DNA from 4 places in the Oceanobacillus sp. FSL W7-1304 genome. Region 1 is predicted to be linked to each of the others. Evidence: riboswitches for the same ligand, from Rfam matches in the RefSeq annotation. Region 1 holds a riboswitch; each other region holds the start of a gene.

Region 1 (4,805 bases):
AGGTGCTGCATTATGAAATTGCTCATAAACTTGTTTTGCTTTTTGGATAACTTCTTTTGATAGATTAGTTCCTAAAATCGGTTCATCGATTTGTACCCAAGAGACACCGGCTTCCTCTAACTCTTTTAATAGTTGGACATATAAAGGTATAAAGCGTTGCAAGACGTTAGAGAAATCATTTTCTTCGTATCCTTTTGATAATTTTAGGTATGTAATTGGACCTAAAATGACAGGCTTCCCATCGATTCCTAACTTTTCTTTTGCTTCTTTATAGAATTTTAGCGGGAGATTTTCTGTTAACGTTGGTGTCACATTTTCAAGCTCTGGAACGATATAATGATAGTTTGTATTAAACCATTTCGTAAGCTTAGAGGCAACCGCATTTTCTGTACCGCGAGCAATAGCAAAATATGTTTCGAGGTTAACCTTTCCGCCATCATAGTTAAAACGATCTGGTACAACACCGAACATAGCGGAAGTATCTAGGACGTGATCGTATAGTGTAAAATCGCCAACCGGTACAAGATCGATACCAATTTCTTTTTGCTTTTTTAAGTTTGCGAATCTAATGGCATCAGTTTTCTCTAAAAGTTCCTTTTCGGATAATTGCTTATTCCAGTATCCTTCCAAGGCGCGCTTCCATTTTCTTTTCTTCCCGATTCTTGGGTAACCTAAGTTTGAGCTAATCACATTTGTCATTTCATTTCCTCCTCATTTGTTTTCATCTTAATTCTTCCTATAGGCTGTGCGGGGTTGCTGACAACACCTCCTCGAAGTTACTTTTGGGGACTTTTTCCTGGATATATTCAATAAGACGAATAATCATGTCATAACGTGCGAAAGGTGTAATTAAATAGATACCATGGAAATATCGTAAGGATACATCAATAAGTTCCTTTGCTATTGAAATCCCTTGTTCAATCGATTTGTCTCGATCGTTCGAGACAAAGCGCATTTTATCTCTAACATCGTCATTTAATTTAATTCCTGGTACTTCATTGTGGAGAAATTCAGCATTTCTTGTTGATGTCAACGGCATAATTCCTATATAAATAGGTGTTTGGATGTGCGCTGTTGCTTCATGCAGCTGTATGATTTGCTCCTTATTGAAGATCGGTTGTGTTAGAAAATAATCGGCACCATAGCTAATCTTTTTTTCCATTCGTTTGACTGCCTTATCAAGATGAGCCACATTTGGATTAAAAGCTGCACCAACTTTGAAAGAAGTTTTCCGTCGTAAGGAATTACCAGAAAAGGAAAGCCCTTTATTAAATTGCTTGATTAGTTTAATTAGATCGAACGATGTTACATCAAAAACAGAAGTGGCACCTGGGAAGTCGCCGATTTTCGTTGGGTCTCCCGTAATTGCCAAAATTTCATGAATCCCTAACGTGTCGAGTCCCATTAAATGGGATTGCAGCCCGATTAAATTACGATCGCGGCAAGTTAAGTGAACGAGAGGTCTTAGCCCAACCTCTTGTTTTATTTTTTCGGCGATCGCAATATTGCTAATTCTTGGTGATGCTAACGAGTTGTCAGCTAATGTAATTGCATCGACACCAGCCTTCTTTAATGCCTTCACGCCTTCCATATATGCGTCTGTTTGCAGATGCTTCGGAGCATCTAGCTCAACGATGATGGAATGTCTTTTCTTTACGATATCGACTAAAGGGGTCTCTTTAGTCGTCTGATTACGTGTTACTTCAATAGGGGAAGGCTTTCTAATAATCTTCTTTTCCGTTAATGGCTTTAAATTACGAACTCCTTGCGCTAATCCTTTGATATGCTCAGGGGTTGTTCCGCAGCAACCGCCAAGCAAGCGAACACCTTCATTGCGAAAATCTTCGGCGCATCGAGTGAAATAGTCAGGTTTATTTTCGTAAACGAGCTTGCCCTCGTGATAAGCTGGCAGACTAGCGTTTGGGTAAGCCGCTAAGAATGTCTTATCTGACAATGGAACATCTTTTAATGATTGCAGCATATGAAATGGACCTAAGTGACAGTTGACGCCAACAATATTACTACCCGTATCTTCTAGCCGTTGTAAAGCATCCTTTAGCTGGATACCATTTTCAAGAATACCTGGTACGTGCATGGAGACATTTGTGATAATCGGTATTGTTGTTTCTTCTCGGGCAATTTCTAATACGGTTAATAGCTCATCAAGATTGTAATAGGTTTCTAAAATAAGGCCATCTACACCTTCTAACAGTAAGCAATATAGCTGTTCTCGAAAGCTTCGTTTGATTTCTTCTTTTGTATCATTTAATGCTTGTGCGCCATGTATCCCTCCGATAGTTCCGAGAACAAAAGTGTCTTTTTTAGCAGCCTTTCTAGCAAGTTCCACTGCTTTGGTATTGATTTTTTTAACTTGATCTTCTAAGCCATAACGAGCAAGCTTAATGTAATTTGCTCCGTACGTATTGGTTTGGATTAAATCGGATCCCGCCTCAATATATGATCGATGAATACGGGTAATTTGTTCCTCATGTGTTAAATTCAATTCTTCAAAGCAACGGTCAACGCCGTATGAATACAGCAAAGTTCCCATTGCACCGTCACCAATAAGGATCCTTTCTTCAAGAGCACTTAATAAACTCATTTTTCTGTCCTCCTTTATCGTTAAAAGTAGCAATTACCTCATTTCATTTTCTTCACTACCTTTTAATTCACTCCTTTGAAGCTGTCATTAGTGGAAAATTGTATTCGTGGTGATAAGAAAAGGTGGGAAAACATAAAAAGACCCCTTCCGAAAAGAAGAGGTCATGTATGTATTATTCACTTTACTCTTCTTATCTACCAAGCATTAATGCTTGTTGGAATTAGCACAGTACTTAAAAAAGCCTGTTGCCGAGGTATCGTAGGGCCAAATCCCTCCACCTCTCTGGATAAGAAAATAACGAATATTCAGTTGTTAAATCCATTTTGCATAAATTTTATAGTTTTGTCAATTGTTTTATTAAATACATTTTTGTTATTATTAAAACAAATTTGTGGTGTTGCTAAGATATGTGCATTTTTAGGATACAATATAAAATAATATGAATGAAAGGTTCATTCATTAAATGTGTTTTATTCAAATTTCATGTCATTTATTTTGTTTTATATCCAAGTAAAAAGGAGGTTTTATCTTTGCAAGTGAGAATGGAATTAACATATCGTACAAAAAAGGGATTAGAGACGATGCTTAGCTCAGATATGATGCAAGCTGGACAAGCCGTCATCATTGCTGAAGACATGGAGAAAACTGGAAGAATCAAGCAATTAACATTTATTGATAGCAATGATAGAAGCTGGACCTATAAGCAATTAAAGAAATACATGGAAGAAATTAAAACGGAACCGCATGATATAACTGTCTATTTTGATGGTGGATTTGACTTGAAGACAGATAAAGCAGGTCTTGGCTGTGTCATTTACTATGAGCAAAATGAAAAGGCCTATCGGATAAGAAAAAATGCTTTAGTGGAAGGCCTTATAAATAATAATGAAGCAGAATATGCGGCGCTTCATTTAGGATTAACTGAATTAGAGCTATTAGGTGTGCACCACTTACCAGTAACATTTGTTGGAGATTCAAAGGTTGTCATTCATCAGTTGGATGGGGAATGGCCATGCTATGAAAAGGAGCTATCAGCATGGATTAATCGGATTGAACAAAAGTTAGAACAGCTTGGAATTGCCCCAACTTATAAAGATGTGTCCCGGAAAATGAACCGTGAGGCTGATCAATTAGCAACACAGGCCCTACAAGAGATTGAAATTATGAGTCATCGTGAGCGCTGATAGATAATCAATCATACAGACAAATTAGCTAATCCGGTAGTTTAGAAAACCTTTCCATCTAACTTCAAATGAGTTGTTTTTCGTAATACATTATATTATCATTTAACTGTTGTTTAATTTAAAAAATAATAGTTGTGCACTATTTCACGAAGCAGTACAGTATAAAATTTTGGTAGTTGTAAAGGAGCAGGGCATTGAATATAGGGATTGATAAGATAGGTTTTTATACACCGCATTTATATGTAGATATGAACAAATTAGCTGTTGCAAGAGACATAGAGCCGGAAAAGTTCACCGTTGGAATTGGACAGGAAAAAATGGCGATTCCGCCTATTACACAAGACCCGGTTACATTGGCTGCGAACGCTGCACTTGGGATTTTAAACGAGGCAGATAAAGAGAAAATCGATTTTGTTATTTTTGGTACCGAATCAGGTATTGATAACTCGAAGTCTGCAGGGGTCTATGTACATAATTTACTTGGGTTAAATCCCCATGCACGTACTGTTGAAATGAAGCAGGCATGCTACGGTGCAACTGCTGGAATTCAATTGGCAAAAGGGCATATTGCATTAAATCCGGAAAGCAAGGTATTGGTAATAGGTTCTGATATCGCGAGGTACGGTCTAAATACCGCCGGTGAATCCACACAAGGTGCAGGAGCAGTTGCGATGGTGATTAGTGCAAATCCAAGAATCATGGTCCTTGAAGAGCATAGTGCTTATTTTACAAATGACATTATGGATTTCTGGAGACCGATTTACTCTGACAAAGCGTTTGTTGATGGAAAGTTTTCCAATGAGCAATACATATACTTCTTTTCGAAGGTTTGGGAGCAGTATAAAGAAAAGTCAGGTCTTGAATTGAAAGATTTTGAGGCAATTTGTTACCACTTGCCATATACAAAGATGGGATTAAAGGCGTTACGTACGATTTTAGATGAAGGTACAGAGGAAGACAACGAAAGATTGGTTGCGAATTATCAAGTAAGTACGCAATATAATCGAAGCGTTGGAAAC
Region 2 (4,805 bases), 160 kb from region 1:
GGGAATAGTAAAGGTTTTGAAACTGCAGATTTAAGTATAGTGGTGCGGGAATTTAAGGTTACAGAGCCTTAGTGCATGGGTCTGGACTAATAACCTGGGCAATAGAATAGCGTGTGTAAAATGGAGCAAAAATCCGAAATATACAGTTATAGTCAAAGGGGGAAATCGATCTATCGGTTATAAGTAAAAATTGGAGGGAGGAACATAAAAAGCCAGCCCATAAAAACAGGCTGGCTATCAGCATGATGCTGATACTGACTCCACTCATATAAATAAAATCCTTTTGGGATGAGTAAACAGAATTATTACCCTTGGTAAACCGGGCCGGCTTCTTTAATTGCATCACTTGCATTATTGAATTTCTTGAAATTCTCATGGAATTTTAATGCTAGTGATTTTGCCGTCTCCTCATATGCTGTTTGATCATTCCATGTTTTTTTCGGAATGAGTACTTCATCTGGAACTCCTGGAACATGCATTGGAATTTCTAATCCGAAAATTTCATCTTTTACAGTTTCCATTGAATTCAGCTCGCCTTCTAGAGCAGAGTGAATCATTGCACGCGTATAGGATAGCTTCATACGGTTTCCAACACCGTAAGATCCGCCAGTCCAGCCAGTATTAACTAAGAACACATTTGAATTGTACATATCAATTTTTTCACCTAGCATTTCAGCATATTTTGCTGGTGCCAAAGGTAGAAAAGGAGAACCAAAGCATGCTGAGAAAGTTGCTTGCGGTTCTGTTACTCCGCGCTCTGTACCTGCAAGTTTGCTCGTATAGCCGCTTAGGAAATGATACATTGCTTGCTCTTTCGTTAATTTACTGATTGGCGGCAGTGTCCCAGAAGCATCTGCTGTTAAAAAGATGATTGTATTTGGATGGCCAGCAACGCTTGGTGACACAATGTTATCAATATTCTCAAGCGGGTATGCAGCACGCGTATTCTCTGTTAATGTCGTATCATCATAATCAGGAATTCGTGATTTTTCATTTAAAACGACATTTTCGAGTACAGAACCATAGCGAATGGCATTGAAAATTTGGGGTTCTTTTTCCTCCGATAGGTTAATACATTTTGCATAGCATCCACCTTCAATATTGAACACGCCATTCGGGCTCCAGCCATGCTCATCATCTCCAATTAGACGGCGGTAAGGATCAGCGGATAATGTTGTTTTTCCTGTGCCGGAAAGGCCGAAGAACAGGGCTACATCACCTTCTAGACCAACATTTGCTGAGCAATGCATGGACAAAACATCTCGCTTTGGCAGCAAGTAGTTCATCACTGAGAAGATAGATTTTTTTATTTCACCGGCATATTCAGTACCTCCAATTAAAACAACACGTTTCTTAAAGGAGATTAAGATAAATGTTTCCGAATTTGTTCCATCGACAGCTGGATCTGCTTTGAAATTTGGAGCAGAAACAACAGTAAACTCTGCTTGGTGATTTTCTAACTCTTCATCTGTTGGCGTGATAAACAATTGACGTGAGAAAAGATTATGCCATGCGTATTCATTGATGACTTGAATTGGCAGGCGATAATTTTTATCCGCACCAGCAAACCCTTGAAACTGATAAAGTTCATCTTTTTCTTTTAAATAATCTATTACTTTTCTGTAAAGATTATCAAATACTTTTTCTTCGATTGGACGGTTTACCTTTCCCCAGTCAACAAAATCTGTACAAACCTCATCTTTTACAATAAATTTATCTTCGGGAGAACGCCCAGTATATTTTCCAGTAGTTGCTCGAATTGCACCCGTAGAAGTAAGACTTCCTTCTTGATAACGTAAAATTTTTTCTACTAATTGTGCTACCGACAAATTAATATGCATATTATTGTGTTCATTTAACTCTTTAATTAATGATCTCTCCACCGTTTTCATGTCATTATCTCCTGCCTTTTTAAGGATTTTATACGTTTGTGACAACTTTTATTTTCTTAAGATGCTTATTAGTATAACACATTTATATTATTAGTCCATACTATTTAAAAATAAATTATAAAAAATATATAATAGCCCACCATCCGAAAATAGTTGACACCTACAGCTACTTTCGTTAATCTAAAGGTTGAACGGATACTCTTATTCAGAGTTGGTGGAGGGACAGACCCGATGAAACCCAGCAACCATCACATGATGTGAATTGGTGCTAACCTGATGCAAGGAACACTTCCTTGAACAATAAGAGCGAAAGGCCAGTATACCCTTTCCTCATGTCTTTGAAGGAAAGGCTTTTTTGTTTTTTATAGAGAAGTTATATATAAAATGATATTCATAGAAAAGCGATTGACCTGGTCAGTGGGAAAAGTTTTACCTTTTGAAGGTACTTTGAATAATATATGTAGAACATTTAAATTAGAGTTCCGTAACATACAATAAAGGAGAGTTTAGCCTAATGGCTGTAAATCGACGTTTATTTACTTCAGAATCAGTAACAGAAGGTCATCCAGACAAAATGTCAGACCAAATTTCAGATGCTATCCTAGATGAAATTTTAAAAAAGGATCCGAATGCACGAGTTGCGTGTGAAACAACTGTAACAACTGGATTAGTGTTAGTAGCGGGGGAAATTTCGACAAGCACATATGTAGATATTCCTGCTATTGTAAGAGAAACGATAAAAGGAATTGGCTATACTCGAGCTAAATATGGTTTTGACTCGGAAACATGTGCTGTAATGACGGCAATTGATGAGCAGTCAGCAGATATTGCTGGCGGTGTTGACACCGCACTAGAAGCACGCCAAGGAAAAATGAGTGAGGATGAAATTGATGCAATAGGTGCTGGAGATCAAGGGTTAATGTTTGGTTTTGCTTGTGATGAAACCGAAGAGCTTATGCCACTACCGATTTCATTAGCGCATAAATTAGCGAAGCGCCTTGCTGATGTAAGAAAAGAAAAAATTGTAGATTACCTGCGCCCGGATGGGAAAACACAGGTTACTGTAGAATATGATGAAAATGATCAGCCTATCCGAATCGACACAATCGTTATATCTACACAGCATCACCAAGATACCACTACTGAACAAATTGAAAAAGATATGATTGAGCATGTGGTTCGTGCCGTTGTACCTGCTGATCTCTTGGATGAAAACACAAAGTATTTCATTAACCCAACTGGTCGTTTTGTAATTGGGGGACCACAGGGGGATGTAGGACTTACTGGTCGTAAAATCATCGTAGACACATACGGTGGGTATGCACGACATGGCGGTGGAGCATTTAGTGGAAAGGATGCTACGAAAGTAGATCGCTCTGCTGCATATGCAGCTCGCTATGTTGCAAAAAACATCGTTGCTGCAGGTCTTGCGAAGTCATGTGAGGTTCAATTGGCGTATGCAATTGGTGTAGCAGAGCCTGTATCCATTGCGATTAATACATTTGGTACTGGAAAGGTAAGCGAGGAAACACTTGTAGCTGCGGTTCGCAAATTATTCGATCTTCGCCCAGCAGGAATTATTCGGATGCTCGACCTTCGTCAGCCAATATTTAAAAACACAGCAGCATATGGTCATTTTGGTAGAACGGATGTTGCATTTTCATGGGAAAAAACAGATAAAGTTGATGAGTTAATCGCATTGACAAAATAATATTATAGCTGTACAGCTCTTATTGAGTTGTGCAGCTTTTTGTTTAGCTGATGGAGTTTGGGCTAGCATACGATTTATAATCTAGAAAGAGAGGAATGCTCATGTACTATTATGAAGATAATAGTGGTCTACTACTGGATATTGTCATATTAATAGGTGTGCTTTCACTTATTATTTTTATATTTAATTCGATCATGAGAATATTATTGCACGTGAAGCGTCCAAAATGGTTTTCTAATAATTATGTGAACGATATACATGAAAAGTATGATAAAAGGTTACGATTAATAGCTGTCATTGCATACATAGGTGCTGGATTTTATTTCATTTATACAACTATTTCCTCGAGTTCTGATGTTACGCTGTATTTATTTTTACTTGGCATGATCTTCACTGGTATACAGGAATTGTTTCGAGCATACATGGAGTGGAAATACCTAGAAGGGAAAAATGATTATCTATTTACGCTCAGTCAAGTTATATTTATTTCCACACTTGTCATTGTAGCGTTGAGGTCTGAGTTCTTTGGTCTTCTAGGGTGATAAACAGAGGAGCTTGATCTATTATTTCAAGCCCCTAACTGATTAATGTCCCATATTTGTATTTTCCTTATAATATTTACCTTTTTCTACATAAGATGTACGAACCCGTTCCATTTCCGCATAATCTTTTTCAGATAGCTCGCGTACAACCTTTGCCGGTCTTCCCATTACTAACGTGTTAGGAGGTACTTTCTTTCCGGGTGGCACAAGACTTCCTGCACCAACGAATGCATTTTCTCCGATTTCCGCACCATCCAAGATAATCGATCCCATTCCAATTAAGGCATTTTTCCGAACGATAGCAGAGTGTAAGGTAACTTGATGGCCGATTGTGACATCATCTTCAATGAGAAGTGTCTTATTTGGGCTTTGATGCAGCATACAAAAATCCTGGATGTTAACCCGTTTCCCAATTCGAGTTGGCGCAACATCACCGCGGATAATTGCTTTAAACCAAACACTAGATTCCTCATCAATCGTAACGTCTCCATTTATTACAGCATCTTTTGCAATAAAAGCAGTTTCGTGAATGGTTGGATAAATATTTTTGTAAGGCCTAATCATGTTTACATCCCCTTGTTTTTTGTTTTCCTATTGTATATGATGCTATAATTAGTATAGCAAATTTCACCAATTGGAATGGAGGAAATAGATTGACAA
Region 3 (4,805 bases), 1.5 Mb from region 1:
AAATTCTTGCCATTGAATTGTGTACGATCTGCAATACCTTTACTTCCAGCTTCCCCGCCTAGCTCTTCTATTAAGGAATCCATTTCAGCCTTAATGGACGCTAGGTCAGTTTCTTCATCTTGTGTGGCAGTATTTCCAGCTTGTACAGTCAATTCACGCATACGTTGTAAAATTGAATGAGTTTCATTCAAAGCACCTTCAGCTGTTTGGATTAATGAAATACCGTCTTGAGCGTTCTTAGAAGCCATTTCCAATCCACGAATTTGTCCACGCATTTTTTCAGAGATTGCTAGTCCTGCAGCGTCATCTCCAGCTTTGTTGATACGAAGACCTGAAGAAAGTTTCTCCAATGAATTTTGTGTTGCACCTTGGTTTGCTCCTAATTGACGATGTGCGTTAAGAGCAGAAATATTGTGATTGATAATCATGATCAATCTACCTCCATGTTTTTAATTTTTAGCAAGTCACATCCTTGTGTCTCGCTTCATTATTTATATCGGCATGGTTTAGGAATGTTTTAGCAATTTTATTAAACTTTTTATTATGTCGGTAGATTAGTCATAAATAGACCACAGTACTACTTGGTCACCCAAAAAAGGACCTCCTCCTAAAGAAGGATGCCCTTATGCATTATTTAATAGAAATTTCTCTCCTAATTAGAATCCTTCAATCTATTTTTATAAACCGCTGTAAACGCCCTAATGGTTAATACAAAGACACCAATCAAGGCAACGAAAGCAGTGATAATTAAATCCATACTTATTCTACCTCCATTCCCTATTAACACTTTTACTCATTACTTTTCATTGCGATAAATCATCTATACCCCTATTAACCGGGAGTTAAACTTTCTATCTATTTAGAAATTGAATGGTGTTATGTTCTTAACTGTTGGACGCAATGTATTCCTGTTCTTCTACAACTATCGCTCCCCGCTCATCTAACCTCACAAACCGAATTGCTGCTATAAAGTAACTCAATACAGCTACAAACATAAACAACCCAAACAATCCACTATTATACGCCTGTTCAAAGTATAAAATATTAACCAGTGTAAAAATTACTCCTCCAATTAATCCCAAGTAACCAAAGCGATCTGTTTTTCTCAATCTTAAACTCGTTCTTCTATTAGCCAGCGTCACCAACGTAATTGTCAGGATATTAACCGAGCTTCCAATCCAAACCGGGTGTATGTTTAGATAAAATTCCTGTGGATGCCACCCGCCCAGGTAATACCATAACAGTCCACTAGTAAATCCAGTGAACAAGGAAGCAACTACAGCTCGCTTCGTTACCACCGGCCAGAATAATGCGGCTACTACCGGTGCAAACGTGGCACTATTTCGTATCGTCCAAGCAAATACATTCCACCATGCCGATTGCTCTGTTCGCAATAAGCCAAACGCAATCATCAGGCCGGTTAAAAGCAGCAGCGAGATTTTCGTATATTTAATAAGCTGGTCCCCTGTGGCATTTGGATTAATCGCACTTCCCACATCACGTCCGAGACTTGTGGCACCTGAGAACTGACAAGGTCCACCCCATCCGAGTGCACAACCCCATACACCAAGGAAAAATAAACCTACTAATGGGGCAGGCAAAACTTCCATCAAGTACTGGGGAATCGCGATAAGTCCAGTGGATGCATTCGGCACAACAGTGGCAGCTGATATTCCGAAGATAACGCCACCGACTATGAATGGAATCGCCATGAATCCAGCCATGACAAGTCCTTTTTGACCCTCTTCTGGCGAGCGGGAGGATAATGCCATTTGGAAAGCAGCCTGAGCCAGAATGACGTTAACGAGGAACGTCCCAAACCAGACGACAATTACTTGCAGTCCGACACTTCCAAAGTTAAACATTTCTGGACGCTCCATGTTCAATGCAGCTAAACCTGATATTCCGGGATTGATGAAAAAGGCAACAACTCCAATTACGATCATTAATCCGAATGCAAACATATTCATCGTTTGTGTAAAGGCAATGGACCACATGCCACCAGCTTGTAAATAGATAAAAAGTAAAATAGCAGTAAACGCAACGGATAAACTCAATGAAATACCTGTAAACACATGAAATGCAGAAGCAAATGCGATTGCCGTGGCAACGGACCACATGGGAAAGGCAAATGCAGTAATTGCTCCTGATAAGCCTTTTGCCGTTCTACCATACGTATCTCCTATCAAACCAGAAACCGTTACAAGCATCTTTTTCCGGAAAGAACGGATAATCAACAAAGCAATAATAAATATTTGAACCATTTCCGCCACCCCATACCAGATTGCGGAGATACCGGTTAAATAAGATAACTCCAAAATAGAGATAAATGTGGATCCCGAGAATAATCCAGTTATACAAAACGCAACAATCCATTTATTGAAATTCCGGTTTCCAACAAAATAACTATCTTTCTTTGTCACACGTCTTTTGGCAATTTGCCCTGCCGATATGAGCGCAAATGTATATCCTAATGCCAGTATAATTGTCCATACACCATATTCTGTCACAACTAGTCACTCCCTTAATATTTACATCACCTTATTCCAAACGAATATTCAATTACAAAGACAAAGCAAAAACCCCCTTCCATAAGAAGAGGGTAGATAAATTCAGGGCACCTCTTCTTATCTTCCAGACCAGTGTCTGATGGAATTGGCACAGTACTCAATAAATTGAGCCCGCTGCCGAGGTATCAAAGGGCCATATCCCTCCACCTCTCTAGATAAGAAGTTCAATATTCAATTGTATTAAAATTACACCTTCACGATGAAAAAGTCAATGTTATTTTAAAATTCAATTTATCTGTCAATCAATCGTTACATCACGCAAAAATGGGAAACTACTTGGATACTGATAAAATCCACTCACTTCATCCCTTAAACCAGCTTGCAATACAGAATGGTAAAGTGGAACGATTGGAGCTTCATCTACAATTATTTGTTGTGCTTCACTATATAGTTGCAGTCTTTCTTCTTCCGCTCCCTCTTGTCTTGCCTCCTCCAGCAACTCATCTACCTCATCATTCGCATAAAAAGACCTGTTTCCTGGATTTCCGGCATTTGCTGAATGAAACATCGGGTACAGTCCGTAATCCGCATCCAATGTTACAGTCCCCCAGCTTCCGATAAACATATCAACACCGCCATTACCAGTCACTTCTAAATAAGTTCCTACTTCGGTCATCTCAATGTCAATAGTGATACCAATTTCTTTTAGTTCTGCTTGGATAACCTGCGCGATATCCGATGTATTTGTATCGTAGGCCATGATTGTCGCATTGAAACCATCCTCATAGCCCGCTTCCTTTAATAGTTCCTTTGCTTCCTCAATGTTATAATCGATAGGCTCTACATCCTCATCATACCCAAACACGGTAGGCGCGAGCGGTCCTTTTGCTGGTAAAGCCACACCATTTAGTACCCCTTCGATAATTTCTTCTTTATTAATTGCTTTTGCAATCGCCTGTCTTACCCTAGGATCTGTAAATGGTTCTTTTGCTACATTGAAGCCAAGATAAGACATACTTGCGCTATCCGATTGTTTAACGTGTGTACCTTCATTCGTATCCACTTCGTCAATATTGCTTGTATTTACTGGATAAATGATATCCGAATCACCTGTTTGCAGCTCTGCAATTCGTGTTAAATCCTCTGGGACAAATTTAAAGGTTACCGAATTTACACCGGCCTTATCTCCCCAATAGTCTTCATTTTTTACAACTTTTATTTGTTCTCCACTTGTTCGGTCATCATATTTGAAATATCCTGTACCGATTGGGTTCTCATTAACTGTTGCAAACGGTTCTCCACCATTAGCTATTGCTTCATTATCCTTTTCAATCGCCTCAAGACTGATCATATGCCCGCCCGGATGTGCCAAATGAGATGGCAATGCTGAAAAAGGATATTTTGTATGAATCTGTACCGTATATTCGTCTACTACTTCCACGGAATCAATCATATCGAATAAAAAGGCTAGCGGTGAGCCCATATCAGGATCAAGAACGCGATCCAGGTTCGCTTTTACTACTTCCGCGTTAAATGCACTGTCATCATGGAACGTAACATCTTCTCTAAGCTTTGCTTCCCAGACAGTATCTTCAATTTGTTCAAGGCTCTCAGCTAAAGCTGGTTGAATCTCCAAATCTGTGTTTTGTTCAACCAACGTATCATAGATGGCATTCATCACATATAAGGAGTTACCATCATTTGCAGCGTGCGGATCCAGCGATACTGGCTCTGCAGCTAATCCAACTGTCAGATCCTTTTGTTCCTCTGCATTCTCTGATTCATCTGCTCCGTCACCAGCACATGCAGAAATAACCAATAAACCCGATATAAGTAAAATTAATAATAATGCTTTTTTCAATTTAACCACACTCCACGTGTTGATATTTTTACTACTTTTAATTTCTATGATTGTTTGCTCTCCATTATCCTCAATCAATTATGTATCTATTATGATCTGTTCAGTTATTTTAAGAACAGTTTATATCCCCCTCCTAGCAACGTCTATCTCTCAATTCAATTATTCAATAATACCGATGAATTTACTTTGAATTGAATATATAATAGCATTCAATGTTTTTAATTACAAACTAATTAACTATGAGAATAGCTCTTTTTCCTTACAATGAGATTCTAAACATCATAACATCACATATTCTGATATTTATTAGCAAATATATTAGTTTTACATTATAATTCTTAATATTTATGATGGATAATAGAAATCAAAGCAAGTATACGTTCCAATTAATAGAAAGCGCTATCAAAATTTGTTTGTTAGGGAAATACTTATCT
Region 4 (4,805 bases), 1.1 Mb from region 1:
TCGATTCCTGCAATACGAATATTATTCGCCGCTAGGACACGCTCATATTTTTCTAATACTGGATGATTAAATCCCTCACGAATTTGAAACTTAGCTGGCTGGGCACTTTCTTCACCCACCGGGCAAAAAAGATCATCGATTGTGCAACCATCTGCCGGACATAATTCAAATCCCTCTGATGTATCCACACGCACAGCATAAAGGAACTTTCCATTAACAAACTCACATCGCGTAATATAGGATTCCGGAGATTCAATATACTCTTGAAGTAACGTAACGCCATCAACCGGCTCTTCAAACGACTCCCCTTCCACATAATTTTGCAGTGCGTTTATGGAAGTAAATAATTGAACGCCCAAGCCTTTACCTGCACGATTATGCTTCGTTATAAACTTCTTCCCTTTAAAAGCTTCTGCTGCTTGTAAAATATTTTCTTTCCCTACAGCTGCAATTGTCTTTGGTGTCTTAACACCATACTTTTCAAGCTCAAGATATTGCAGAACCTTGCTTACTTCAAGCTGCAGTGCACGACTGCCGTTTATTACAGTTCTTCCATGATGCTCTAACCACGCGAGTACAGCATTCGTTAATTCTGGTGCAAACCGATTTCCACGGGTATGTGACGAGGCACTCATCCGATTGTAAAAAACCCCTTCTGGAGGTGCTGCACTAAGATCAACCGTACCATTATCAAGCAACCAATCTTCATAAGGTAAATTAAGCTCTTTTAATCGATTAATTAAATGCTCTGTCCACTCATTATTTTCATGGATAACGTATATTTTACTCATTTATAATTCTCCCCTAACTTAGATATGCGTTAATGAATTACGTAATTCTTCAACCTTAGGCATTACTTGCTTTGCAAAGCGTTCCAATTCTTCAAGCTGTGGAGAGCATTGTAATAATAGTTGATCTACTCCGGCTGCTTCATAAGCTAAAATTCGCTTTGCAATTTGTTCCGGTGTGCCAACAAGATTCGGACGCAATCCCCGGTTTGATACTGAGTAATCTTGCAATTTAAGCTGTTGCTCAAGCTCTGACTTCGTTGTAAAATCTTTCATACCTGCATAGCCTGCAGCATCTTTAACTGTCGTAATACGGTGTAATTCTTCCTGTGCCTCTTCCTCCGTATCTCTGCAAATAACATAGGCAGCCATACTAAATGATTGCAATGCTTCTTTTTCAGCCTTCTTTCTACGTCTCTTCATATCTTCAATTTTATTCCTAACTTCTTCCACCGTTCCGCCATGCATCACATATGCGTCACAATAAGCTGTAATAACTTGCTTTCCTTTTTCACTCTCACCACCAGCATATAAAATTGGATTTGGCCGTTGAACTGGCTTTGGTGATAAATTTGTATTTTTAATGTTATAAAACTTTCCATCATAAGAAAATGTCTCTTCCGTCCATAATCCTTTTAAAACTTCTAAAAATTCACTTGTACGATCATAGCGATCATTATGCTCTGTAAATTCTCCACCATACTGTTTGGCCTCTTCCTCCCACCAACCAGAGACAACATTTAAAGTGAATCGACCATTGCTAATTTGGTCAATATTTGCGGCCATTTTAGCAGTTACCGCCGGGTTATGGAATACCGGTCGGACAGCGGTCATAATTTCCATTTTCTCGGTAACAGCTGCCAGTGCTGCGGCAGTTGTCCATGCTTCAATAGAATCGGCTTCAATCCCTTTAATATCATTCAAATATAATTCAGCTATTAACGTTGTATCATAACCCCACGTTTCAGCGTGTTGAATGACTTTCTTTGCGTAATCAAATGTTGGTGGCATATTTTCATCCTCTACATTCCTTAGCCATCCACCAAAAATCGGTAACCAAAACCCATATTTCATTGTTCCATCTCCTCCTAACTTCTGTTCAACAAAAAACCTCTATTCTAGGATAAGAATAGAGGTTTTACATATTATGTATGTATGCTCTTCTTATCTTCCAAGCAGTCCGCTTGATGGAATTAGCACAGTATTCTTAAATGAACCTGTTGCCGAGGATTCTTTGGGCCATGTCCCTCCACCTCTCGTGATAAGATAAATCAAATAATGAAGTTGTTGGTTGAATAATAATATAGAACTTAAGAAATGTCAATCAATTAATTCTTATAATTCTTAGTTGACTTATATGATTTGATATATTAGAATATATCCAACAATTGAAAATTCTTATCAAGAGAAGCTGAGGGAACTGGCCCTATGACGCTTCAGCAACCACTAATTATTTTAGAAAGGTGCTACTTCCAGCAAGATTTTTTCTTGAGAGATAAGAGCTGATAAATGATGTAGTGTACCCTCTTTTCTCTTTTTAGAAGAAAAGGGGGTTTTTTACTCGTATTAAATATTTAGTACCTGTCAACTAAATTTAAACTGTGAACTAACTGCTGTGGTATGAGCAATTCCGCTAAATATACACAATGATCTAGCACTAGCGGTGGAAACAAACAGTGACTTCTGCCGGGGGACGGAGCCATAGTGAGACTTCAAAAACGACAGTTCAAAAAGGTTCACGGGTCCCCCGAATAAAGCGTAGTGTGTTTCCGTAGCGAGTATACGTACCAATCCATCATTACAGATTAGTGCAGTTTCTCAAAAGTCTAATATTAACCAGTGTTTCGTAGAGTACAAATAAAAAGCTAAAGGAGAATGTTTACATGAGCGAGATTGTAATTCTATCCGGAAGTCCTTCTGAGTTTTCAAGATCTGAGCAGGTGCTTAAATATTTAGGTACTTTATTAGAAGGTGAGCAATTCTCAGTAACGCATATTTCCGTAAAAGATGTAGCCTATGAAGATTTATTTCAAGGAAATTTCAATAGTACTGCTGTTAAAGAAATTGCAGTCAAAATCCAACATGCCAAAGGACTAATCGTCGGATCACCAGTATATAAAGGAGCATATTCCGGTGTGCTAAAAGCTTTGATTGATATATTGCCACAGGATATTTTGAAACATAAGCCAGTACTACCGCTTATGACAGGTGGAAGTCCCTCCCATTTACTTGCTGTCGAATATACGTTAAAGCCAGTTCTTGCTACATTAAAAGCACATAATTTAAAAGGTCTTTACCTATTGGATAGACAGATTGATAAGCAAAATCCCCTTCCAATTATTGATGAAGATATTTTACAACGAACAAAAAAACAACTCTTTTACTTTGTTCAGCTTATAAATAATCCAGTTGCTAGAGAAGTTGTTACGTACTAAAGATGCTATTCAATAATAAAAAGGGAGAAATAATATGACAAAAAAGCGTATTTTTTTAAATGCTTTCGATATGAATACTCCGGGACATCAATCACCTGGACTATGGACACATCCAGATGATCAGTCGCATCGATACAAAGATAGTGCCTATTGGACTGAGCTTGCAAAAACATTAGAAAATGGAAGATTCGATGCAGTCTTTATTGCAGATGTATTAGGGACCTATGATGTATATGGTGAATCCCGTGATGCAGCAGTAAGAAATGGTGTGCAATCACCAGTTAATGATCCATTTCTAATTGTTCCATACATGGCAGCAGTGACAAAGCATCTCGGTTTTGGAATTACTGCTTCTGTGACACATGAGCATCCATACACATTTGCTCGTAAAATCAGTACGTTAGATCATTTAACAAATGGACGTATTGGCTGGAACATCGTTACCTCTTATTTAAAAAGCGCAGCTGTTAATATGGGATTAGAAGATCAGATTAATCATGATGAACGCTATAATATTGCGGAGGAATATTTGGAAGTTTGCTATAAGCTTTGGGAAGAAAGCTGGGAAGATGATGCGGTAAAGCTTGACAAAGAAAATCGCGTTTTTACAGATCCAAGTAAAGTTCATGATATTAACCATCAAGGAAAATATTACCGGGTCCCTGGTGCTCATCTATGTGAGCCTTCTCCCCAACGGACCCCTGTTCTTTATCAGGCGGGCGCATCCAAAAAGGGGCGTGCTTTTGCTGCTAATAATGCGGAGCTTGTTTTCATTGGCGCACCAACGATTGCAACAGCAAAAGCAACCGTGGATAAACTGCAAGAAGATATCGAACGGGCAGGAAGATCCAAAGAAGAAATAAAAATTCTTACGATGTTTGTACCGATTGTTGGCAAAACAGAAGCAGAGGCTAAAGAAAAATATAAAGACTATCAACAATATATAAGTGCAGAAGGTGCACTAGCACTATTCGGTGGGTGGACTGGAGTCGATTTATCCCAGTACGCAAAGGATCAAGAAATCAGTTATATCGAAAATGATTCGATTCGGTCCGCACTTGAAAATTTCACAAAAATCCATCCTGATCGACCATCAACAGTAGAGGATGTTATCCAAACAATTGGTATTGGTGGAATGGGAGCAACGGCAATTGGCGCTCCCGAACAGATTGCAGATGAGATGGAGCGATGGGTCAACGAAGCTGGTATAGACGGATTTAACATCGCATATGCCATTACTCCAGGGTCTTTTAATGATTTCGTTGAGCTCGTCATACCTGTTTTACAAGAAAGAGGGCTTGTTCAAACCGAATATGAAGGAAGTACTTTAAGAGATAACTTATTTGGAAAAGGCGATAAGCTCCTTGATACGCATCCTGGAAGGAAAAAACACTTGCTTGTAAAGTAGAAATAACTAAAAAAGAAAGCATGCCATTTCATTATAGGCATGCTTTTTTACTGGTGAGTTTACCATTCAATGTCTGTGCTCCTCACTATGTATTACTTCTTCCAAAAATGTTTCAGATTTCGTATGATCATGTTCATCACAGTAATAAACAACTGTTTTTATTTTATGAGAAAT

What was found. Region 1 has a riboswitch for S-adenosylmethionine ahead of NYE61_RS04765 (bifunctional homocysteine S-methyltransferase/methylenetetrahydrofolate reductase). Riboswitches for the same ligand answer to the same signal wherever they lie in the genome.
Region 2: another riboswitch for S-adenosylmethionine. It lies ahead of metK (methionine adenosyltransferase); the one in region 1 lies ahead of NYE61_RS04765 (bifunctional homocysteine S-methyltransferase/methylenetetrahydrofolate reductase).
Region 3: another riboswitch for S-adenosylmethionine. It lies ahead of NYE61_RS12520 (sodium:solute symporter family protein); the one in region 1 lies ahead of NYE61_RS04765 (bifunctional homocysteine S-methyltransferase/methylenetetrahydrofolate reductase).
Region 4: another riboswitch for S-adenosylmethionine. It lies ahead of ssuE (NADPH-dependent FMN reductase); the one in region 1 lies ahead of NYE61_RS04765 (bifunctional homocysteine S-methyltransferase/methylenetetrahydrofolate reductase).

The regions. Positions count from the first base shown of each region.
Region 1 is NZ_CP150211.1:934,732-939,536, reverse strand. It holds gene metE (5-methyltetrahydropteroyltriglutamate--homocysteine S-methyltransferase) at 1-699, opposite strand, end outside; gene NYE61_RS04765 (bifunctional homocysteine S-methyltransferase/methylenetetrahydrofolate reductase) at 737-2,602, opposite strand; SAM riboswitch class I at 2,790-2,895, opposite strand; gene NYE61_RS04760 (reverse transcriptase-like protein) at 3,133-3,786, shown strand; gene NYE61_RS04755 (hydroxymethylglutaryl-CoA synthase) at 3,981-4,805, shown strand, end outside.
Region 2 is NZ_CP150211.1:1,090,999-1,095,803, reverse strand. It holds gene pckA (phosphoenolpyruvate carboxykinase (ATP)) at 306-1,892, opposite strand; SAM riboswitch class I at 2,091-2,199, shown strand; gene metK (methionine adenosyltransferase) at 2,407-3,603, shown strand; gene NYE61_RS05420 (DUF4181 domain-containing protein) at 3,705-4,145, shown strand; gene NYE61_RS05415 (gamma carbonic anhydrase family protein) at 4,188-4,709, opposite strand.
Region 3 is NZ_CP150211.1:2,469,092-2,473,896, forward strand. It holds gene hag (flagellin Hag) at 1-428, opposite strand, end outside; gene NYE61_RS12520 (sodium:solute symporter family protein) at 885-2,510, opposite strand; SAM riboswitch class I at 2,625-2,732, opposite strand; gene NYE61_RS12525 (glutathione ABC transporter substrate-binding protein) at 2,809-4,371, opposite strand.
Region 4 is NZ_CP150211.1:4,067,534-4,072,338, reverse strand. It holds gene NYE61_RS20010 (alpha-L-glutamate ligase) at 1-791, opposite strand, end outside; gene NYE61_RS20005 (LLM class flavin-dependent oxidoreductase) at 810-1,862, opposite strand; SAM riboswitch class I at 1,950-2,056, opposite strand; SAM riboswitch class I at 2,184-2,290, shown strand; gene ssuE (NADPH-dependent FMN reductase) at 2,672-3,223, shown strand; gene NYE61_RS19995 (LLM class flavin-dependent oxidoreductase) at 3,258-4,631, shown strand; gene NYE61_RS19990 (hypothetical protein) at 4,698-4,805, opposite strand, start outside.